2 regions of the Nocardioides sp. WG-D5 genome follow, and region 2 is predicted to be linked to the other one. Evidence: riboswitches for the same ligand, from Rfam matches in the RefSeq annotation. Region 2 holds a riboswitch; the other holds the start of a gene.

Region 1 (4,408 bases), 1.0 Mb from region 2:
GGTCGGCGCTCCTCGACGGTCACGGCCGTCACCGACGAGGTGGAGCTCGCCTCGCTCTCGCACGATGACCTGCTGGGCCTCCTCGACGGGCGCCCCAGCGTGACCCGTGGCCTGCTCGCCCTGCTGTCGGGCCGGCTGCGCCGGGCCAACGACGTGATCGGCGACCTGGTCTTCGCCGACGCTCCCCGCCGGGTCGCCAAGGCGCTCCTCGATCTCGCCGAGCGGTTCGGTCAGGAGACCGAGGAGGGCGTCCACGTACGCCACGACCTGACCCAGGAGGAGCTCGCCCAGCTCGTGGGCGCGGCTCGGGAGACGGTCAACAAGGCGCTCGCCGACTTCGCTGCCAAGGGCTGGGTCAGGTTGGAGTCGCGCTCGGTGGTCATCACCGACATGGAGCGGATCGTCCGCCGAGCCGGGTGATTTCTGCTCGTGAGCGGTGGGACCATCGAGCATGGTCTCACCGCTCGATGAGCTGCCCCAGCCGCCGGCCCGGCGGCCGGACCTCGACGAGGACTTCTCCGGCGGGCTGTCCGAGCAGTGGTGGATCCCGCACTACCTGCCGCACTGGACGACACCGGAGCGGTCCGAGGCTCGCTACCGGCTCGTCCCGGGTGGGCTCGAGCTGCGGATCGAGGCCGACCAGCTCGACTGGCGGCCCGAGGATGCGCCCCTGCGGGTCTCGAACCTGCAGACCGGCACGTACTCCGGCCCGGTCGGCTCCGCGCGCGGGACGCACCGTCACCGGGAGGACGGGCTCCGGGTCCGGACCGAGACGCCGCAACAGCTCCTGTTCGCGCCCGCTCGCGGTCGCGTGGACGTGACCGTCGCCGCGAGCCGGGACGACGGCTGCATGCTCGCGGCGTGGCTGGTCGGCACCGAGCACCTCTCCGGCGAGGACTCCGGCGAGATCTGCGTCTTCGAGATCGACGCGGACGCGATCGGCACGACCACGGTCGCCCGTTGCGGGGTCAAGGCGCACCACGACCCGCGCCTGAGTACCGACATGGCAGAGGTCACCGTCCCGTTCGACGCGACCCGGGCCCACACCTGGACGGCGATCTGGGACGGCCGGGAGACCGTCATCGGCTGCGAAGGTCTCGTCGTACGACGCGTGCCCCAGGCTCCGACCTACCCGCTGTTCCTGATGATCGACCTCTTCGAGACCGGGCCGCCGTCCGGATCCCACCCGAAGACGGCGACCGTCCACCGCGTCCTAGGCTGGGCGTCGGCGTCAGAGGCTGACCCGGACCAGCTGGCGGAGCCGGCGTAGACCCTCGGTGCTCGGCCGCTCGGCCTCGGTGAGGGCGTCGGTGAGGTGCTTGCGGACCGAGTCGGTCTCGAGGTCGAGGCCGATGGCCACGAGCTCGCTCGTCGCGCCCGGTGTGCGCCTGGCCGCGGCGACATGGGCGCTGCGTCCGACCAGGTTGACGTGGTAGCTGCGAGGTCCCTGGCCGGTCGCGACGGCGACGGTCCCCTTGATGCGGTACGCCGTCGGGGGCGGGTCCTCGAGAAGGTCGATCAGCCGGGCCGGTTCGATGGTGCCTGGGTTCGTCACGGTCACCGAGGCGGCGTGCTGATGTGCCTGGTGGTCGGAGGCCGCCTCGCGCAGCAGTGCGGCGATCGGCAGCTCGTCGGGCGGGTCCTCGGGCACGGCGGCGTCGTAGACGAGTCGTGGGTCGATGCGGCCGCCCACTGCGTACGCCACGTGGACCTCGGGGTTGTGCTCCCGCACCCGCGCCTCGATCCGAGCCAGGGTCTCCTCCCGCTCGGCCGACGGCACCAGGTCGGTCTTGTTGACCACCACCAGGGAGGCGGCTGCGAACCGGACCGGTGCCGGGCCCCGGCCGTCGTCGAGGGTGTCGAAGTAGGAGGCCGCGTCGACGACCTCGATGAGCCCACCGCGGCGTACGCGCTCGACGCCGCTGAACCGGACCAGCTTGGCCAAGGTGCCGGGCTCGGCCAGCCCGCTGGCCTCGACGATGACGACGTCGAGCCCGAGCCGCGGGTGGGTCAGCTTCTCCAGAGCGTCGTCGAGGCCGCCGGCGTCGGGCAGGCAGCACAGGCAGCCACCGGCGATGGAGGCCGGCTCGTCGATCTGGCCGGTGACGAGCCCGGCGTCGACGTTGATGTCGCCGAAGTCGTTGACGACCACGCCCACCCGGGCACCGGGCTGGCGCAGCAGATGGTTGAGCAGCGTGGTCTTCCCCGACCCGAGATGGCCGGTGAGGATGACCACGGGAACGCGGGTGCTGGCGTTGGGTGGCACCGAGCCATCGTAGAGCCGGTGAGAACAGTTCCCGTTAGTGGGTCGCGGTGCCGAGATCTTGACGGCCGAGGAGGCCAGACCTAGGTTTGCCGCACAACTTCACATCCGCCACTCGAACTGCAGCGGGAGAGTCCTCGCCCATCCCGGGTGAGGCGCCGAAGGAGCAAACCTCCCCAGAATCTCTCAGGCCCCATGACCGCTGTGGTGAGGCGACCTCTGGAAAGTCAGGATCCGACGATCCTGCACCCACGGTGCAAACCGTCCCCGTCGGGGCGGTGAAGCTCTCAGGTAGCGATGACAGAGCGGGGAGGTCACCCGTCCACGGGTGCCGCTGTCGGCACCCACCACCAGGGAGCCTCCCGCACACATGACCTCATCCGTCCCTACCCCTCTCCACGAGATCCACCAGGCCCTCGGCGCCTCGTTCACCGACTTCGCCGGCTGGGACATGCCGGTCCGCTACGGCTCGGAGACCGCCGAGCACCACGCCGTCCGCACCGCCGCGGGACTCTTCGACCTGTCCCACATGGGCGAGATCGAGGTGACCGGGCCCGAGGCCGGGCGAGCCCTCGACCACGCCCTGGTCGGCCGCCCGTCGGCGATCGGCATCGGCCGAGCCCGCTACTCGATGATCTGCGCCGAGGACGGCGGCATCATCGACGACCTGGTCGTCTACCGGCTCGAGGAGGAGCGCTACCTGGTCGTCGCCAACGCGAGCAACGTCCACGTGGTCGCTCCGGCACTGGCCTCGCGAGCCGAGGGCTATGACGCCGTGGTCCGCGACGCCTCCGCCGAATGGGCGCTGATCGCGGTCCAGGGACCTGCCTCGGCGGCGATCGTGGCGGCCTTGACCGACCTCGACGTCCCCTCCCTGCGCTACTACGCCATCGACGCCGGCACGGTCGCCGGTGTCGAGGTCCTGCTCGCCCGCACCGGCTACACCGGCGAGGACGGGTTCGAGATCTACTGCGCGCCCGCGTCGGCCGCTGCGGTCTGGGAGGCTCTCACCGAAGCCGGTACGCCGCACGGGCTGCAGCCCGCCGGGCTCGCCTGCCGCGACACCCTCCGGCTCGAGGCGGGCATGCCGCTCTACGGCCACGAGCTGAACCGTGACACGACGCCCTTCGAGGCCGGACTCGGCCGGGTCGTCTCCTTCGACAAGCCCGACGGCTTCGTCGGGGAGGCCGCCCTGGCCGTACGCCGCGACGAAGGCCCGCGCAGCGTGCTCGTCGGTCTGGTCGCCGCCGGGCGCCGCTCCCCGCGGGCCGGCTACGCCGTCGTGGACCCGGCCAGCGGCGACGAGATCGGCGTCGTCACCAGCGGCTCCCCGTCGCCGACGCTCGGACGTCCCATCGCGATGGCGTACGTCCGGCCCGATCTCGCCGCCGCCGGCGTCAAGGTCCAGGTCGACGTACGCGGCAGCCGCGAGGATGCCGAGATCGTCGACCTTCCCTTCTACTCCAAGAAATGAGCACCGCCATGAGCAACCCGACCCACCTGTCCTACACCGCCGAGCACGAGTGGCTCGAGACCCGCGGCGACGTCGCGCGGGTCGGTGTCACCGCCTTCGCCACCGAGGCGCTGGGCGACATCGTCTTCGTCGAGCTGCCCGAGGTCGGCAGCAAGATCACCGGGGGAGAGAGCTGCGGTGAGCTGGAGTCGACGAAGTCGGTCAGCGACATCTTCGCGCCTGCTGACGGCGAGATCCTCGAGGTCAACGCCGCCGTCGTCGAGGACCCCGCGCTGATCAACAGCGACCCGTTCGGTGCCGGCTGGCTCTTCGAGATGCGCGTCTCGGGCGCCCCCGAGCTCCTCGACGCCGCGGCCTACGACGCTCTGATCGAGGAGTGACGTGACCGCCGAGGTCGCCGGATCCACGGCCGTCGCGATGGCGCTGAGCGCCTTCGACCTGTACTCGATCGGCATCGGCCCGTCGTCCTCGCACACCGTCGGCCCGATGCGCGCCGCGAAGACCTTCGTCGACGGTCTCGTCGCGGACGGTCGCCTGGATGCGGTGACACGGGTGAAGGCCGAGCTCTACGGCTCCCTCGGCGCGACCGGTCACGGGCACGGCTCCGAGGGAGCCGTGCTCCTCGGCCTCGAGGGGGAGGAGCCGGCGACCGTCGACACGCGCGCGTCGTC
Region 2 (4,408 bases):
TCGGTGATGCCCTCCTCGTAGACCCCGTGGGTCGAGGGGTAGGTCACCATGATCGCGGCGACGTTCTCGCCATGGGCGTCGAGCTTGGCCCGCAGGTCCTCGAGGTCGACGGTGCCGTCCTCGGACGACTTCACGACCTCGACCTTCATCCCCGCCATCACGGCCGAGGCGGCGTTGGTGCCGTGGGCCGAGGACGGCATCAGGCAGATGTTGCGGTGGCCCTGGCCCTGCGCGTCGAGGTAGCCACGGATCGCCATCAGCCCGGCGAACTCACCCTGCGACCCGGCGTTCGGCTGGATCGAGACCTCGTCGTAGCCGGTGACCTCGGCGAGCCAGCCCTCGAGCTCGCCGACGAGCCGGGCGTAGCCGGCGGCGTCCTCGGCCGGGACGAACGGGTGCAGGTCGGCGAAGCCGGGCAGCGAGATCGGCTCCATCTCGGTGGTGGCGTTGAGCTTCATCGTGCACGAGCCGAGCGGGATCATGCCCTGGTCGAGCGCGTAGTCGCGCGCGGCCAGCTTGTGCAGGTAGCGCAGCATCTGGGTCTCGCTGTGGTGCGCGTTGAAGACCTCGTGGGTGAGGTAGTCGGTGGTGCGGACCAGGCCGTCGGGCAGCGCGCTCGCCGTGGTGCGGTCGATCTCCTCCAGGTCCACGCCCGAGACGCCGAAGGCGTTGAGCACGGCCGACAGGGTCGAGCGGGTGGTCGCCTCAGAGGTCGAGATGCCGACCGTGTCTGCGTCCACGAGACGCAGATGTACGCCGAACCCACGCGCCGCGGCGACCACATCGGCCGCGCGCCCGGGCACGTTGACACCCAGCGTGTCGAAGAACGTCTCCGAGACCAGCGGGAGCCCGGCCGACCGGAGAGCGGCGGCCAGCACGGCGGCGTAGCGGTGGGTGCGGGTCGCGATCGTCTTCAGCCCGGCGGGGCCGTGGTAGACGGCGTACATCGACGCGCCGACGGCCAGCAGCACCTGCGCGGTGCAGATGTTGGAGGTCGCCTTCTCCCGGCGGATGTGCTGCTCCCGGGTCTGCAGGGCGAGCCGGTACGCAGGCCGCCCCTCGGCATCGACGGAGACGCCGACCAGGCGACCGGGCAGGTGCCGCTCGATCCCCTCGTGGACGGCCATGTAGCCGGCGTGCGGGCCGCCGTAGAAGAGCGGGATGCCGAAGCGCTGGGTCGATCCGACCACGACGTCGGCGCCGAGCGCGCCGGGCGCCTCCAGGACGGTCAACGCGAGCAGGTCAGCCGCGACGACGGCCAGCGCGCCCCGCTCGTGAGCGGCCTCGATGATCGGCTTCAGGTCCGGAACACGGCCGGAAGCGCCGGGGTACTGCACCAGCACGCCGATCACATCACCCTCGGGCAGGCCCTGGGACAGGTCGGCGACGACGACCTCGAGACCCATCGCCTCGGCGCGGACCTTGACGACCTCGATCGACTGCGGCAGCGCGTCGGCGTCGATGACGAACGGTCCGGATCCCTTCCGGTTGGCCCGGTGCACGAGGGCCAGCGCCTCGGCGGCCGCGGTGCCCTCGTCCAGGAGCGACGAGTTGGCCACCGGCAGACCGGTCAGGTCACCGACCATCGTCTGGAAGTTGATCAGCGCCTCGAGACGGCCCTGGGAGATCTCGGGCTGGTAGGGCGTGTAGGCGGTGTACCAGCTCGGGTCCTCGAGCACGTTGCGACGGATCACCGGCGGCGTCACGGTGGCGTGGTAGCCCAGGCCGATCATCGCCTCGCCGGGCTTGTTGGAGGCGGCGATCTCGCGAGCGAGCGAGGCCACCTGCGCCTCGCTCAGCGCAGCGGGCAGGTCCAGCGACTCGACGGACCGGATCCCGGCCGGAACGGCCGCATCCATCATCGCTGCTACCGAGTCGTAGCCGAGCCGCGCGAGCATGGTCGCCTCGTCGGCGGCCGAGAGTCCGACGTGGCGCTCCACGAACGGGGAGGCGGCGTCGAGCTCGGACAAGGTGGGCGTGTCGGACACAGTGGCTCCTGAGGGCATCTAAACAACTCGTAAGCCCTCCCCCTCTGTCACCGCGCCTTCGCCGCTTCAGAGTTGCCTGGTCCGCACAGTCGTGGGTGCCTGAGAGTTTCCGGGGAGGAATTGCCCCTTCGGCGCCCCAACGAGTTGGGGCTCTCCCGTGCGGGATGGTCAGCACCACCAGCATAAAGGACAGGGCCCCGAGGTCCCGCCTCTGCGGGGCCTCGGGGCCTGGTGTCGACTGAGTCCTACGTCACCCGGCGTTGCGGGCGGCGCGGCGGGCGGCCAGCTCGTCGGACGCCGAGGCGACCTGCTCACCGTCGTCGGTCGTACGCTCGCTGGGAAGCTCGGACAGGGTCCCCTCGATCTCTCGCCAGACACCGCCGATGGCGATGCCGAAGACGCCCTGACCGCCCTGGAGCAGGTCGATGACCTCGTCGTTGCTGGTGCACTCGTAGACCGAGGCGCCGTCGCTCATCAGGGTGACGCGGGTCAGGTCGTCGGTGCCACGCTCACGCAGGTGGTGTACCGCAGCGCGGATCTGCTGCAGCGAGATGCCGGCGTCGAGGAGTCGCTTGATGACCTTGAGGATCAGGATGTCGCGGAAGGAGTAGAGCCGCTGGGTGCCGGAGCCGGTGGCGCCGCGCACGCTCGGCTCGACGAGGCCGGTGCGCGCCCAGTAGTCCAGCTGGCGGTAGCTGATCCCGGCGGCGTTGCAGGCGGTCGGCCCGCGGTAACCGGTGTCGCTCGGCAGTGGCGAGACATCGTCGGTGAAGAGAAGTCCCTGCTCGTCGGCCTGCTCCGCCGCGCGTTGCGCGTCGTCGGCGCCGGGCTTCTGCTCGTGGTCGAACACGATGTCCTCCATCGTCTACTCCGTTGTGCGTAACTCCACTCGGGGAATGAACGGCTGCGGCGGGGGGACCACACCGTTGGAGTTACAACAGAGACAACTACAAGGTAAGCGCCGCAAGGGCCCTGGTCAAAGAACCCCCTCCGGCGTGTCGTCCAGCCTAACCCTCATGTAGAGAATGAGACTTTCGACCGCTGCCCGTCGCGATCAGAGCGGTCAGCACCAGCACGACGGCTCCGACGAGGAGGCACGCCCGCATCCCGGGCAGGGTGAGGACCCCGCTCGCACCGGCACTCAGTCCCCCGAACACCGCGACCGAGATCGCGCCTCCGGTCTGCCGGAACGTGCTGAGCGCGCCGGTCGCGACCCCCACCCGCGCGGGCTCGACGGCGTCGATCAGCTCCGCGGTCACGACGGTGATGGCCAGGGCACCACCGGTGGCGAGCGGGACGAGCAGGACGAGGACCAGCCAGACCGGGGTCGCCTCCGTCACCGGGAGCAGGACGAGCATCCCGGCCGCGAGGATCAGCTGGCCACCGACGATCAGCGGCCGCCGCCCGATGACCGTCGCGAGGCGCGGTGCCACCACGTTCGCACAGGTGGTCAGCGCCGCCGGGACGACGAACATCAGGCCCGCCTCGGCACCGGTCCATCCCCGCACCTGCTGGTAGTAGAGGCCGAGCAGGAAGACCCCGCCGTAGAACCCGAAGTTCACGCCGAACCCGGAGACCAGCGTGACCGCTACCCTTCCGCGAGCGATCAGGCCGAGCGGCAGCACCGGTGCCGGCGAGCGGCGCTCGACCAGGACGAAGGCGAGAGCCGCCCCGATCGACGTCACCCCCGCGACCAGCGCTCCCGAGTGCCAGCCGGTGTGGCCGGCCTCGATCACGGCGTACGTCAGCGCGGACAGCGCGACCACGGCGAGCACCTGGCCCGGGAGGTCGAGCGGCGCCCGGCGACGCACCGGCCGGAACCGCAGGCCTGCCAGCAGGGCCACGATGAGGATTCCGATCGGGACGTTGACCAGGAAGACCCAGCGCCAGCCGGCGTACTCGCTCAGCAGTCCCCCGGCCACCGGGCCCACCGCCATGGCGGCCGACCCGCCGATGGTCCACACGGCGATCGCCTGCGCTCGGGCCCGCGCGTCGTCGTAGGCGACCCGGACCAGCGCCAGCGAGGCCGGCATCACCAGCGCGGCGGCGGCGCCCTGGAGCACCCGCGCCGCGATGAGCACGGGCATCACCGGGGCGGCCGCGCAGGCCAGGGACGCGGCCGTGAACAGCACCACCCCGAGCGTGTAGGCCCGCACCGGACCGAACCGGTCGGTCACCGCACCCGCCGAGAGCATCAGCGCCGCGAACATCAAGGTGTACGCATCCACGACCCATTGCAGGCCGACCATCCCGCCACCGAGATCCCGGTGGAGATAGGGCAGCGCGATGTTCACCGCAGAGACGTCGACGGTGATCACGGTGAAGCCCAGGAGCGCCGCGAGCAGGGCCCGAACGCTCCCCGGCCGCGCGGCCGCCGCACCTCCGCTCGATGCCTCGGTCGCAAGCACGGTCATCGGTTC

Evidence for each region. A riboswitch is a leader RNA that binds a small molecule or an ion and turns the genes downstream of it on or off. The one in region 2 is predicted to bind glycine.
Region 1: it holds a riboswitch for glycine, as region 2 does, so the genes downstream of both, gcvT (glycine cleavage system aminomethyltransferase GcvT) here and gcvP (aminomethyl-transferring glycine dehydrogenase) in region 2, are expected to answer to the same signal.

What each region holds. Positions count from the first base shown of each region.
Region 1 covers NZ_CM132928.1:956,620-961,027, reverse strand. Annotated here, with positions in the region: gene ACWZJV_RS04750 (Crp/Fnr family transcriptional regulator) at 1-420, shown strand, start outside; gene ACWZJV_RS04745 (hypothetical protein) at 452-1,270, shown strand; gene ACWZJV_RS04740 (CobW family GTP-binding protein) at 1,232-2,266, opposite strand; glycine riboswitch at 2,380-2,475, shown strand; glycine riboswitch at 2,477-2,577, shown strand; gene gcvT (glycine cleavage system aminomethyltransferase GcvT) at 2,634-3,737, shown strand; gene gcvH (glycine cleavage system protein GcvH) at 3,746-4,117, shown strand; gene ACWZJV_RS04725 (L-serine ammonia-lyase) at 4,155-4,408, shown strand, end outside.
Region 2 covers NZ_CM132928.1:5,845,265-5,849,672, reverse strand. Annotated here, with positions in the region: gene gcvP (aminomethyl-transferring glycine dehydrogenase) at 1-2,006, opposite strand, end outside; glycine riboswitch at 2,065-2,156, opposite strand; gene ACWZJV_RS28160 (MerR family transcriptional regulator) at 2,239-2,850, opposite strand; gene ACWZJV_RS28155 (MFS transporter) at 2,996-4,402, opposite strand.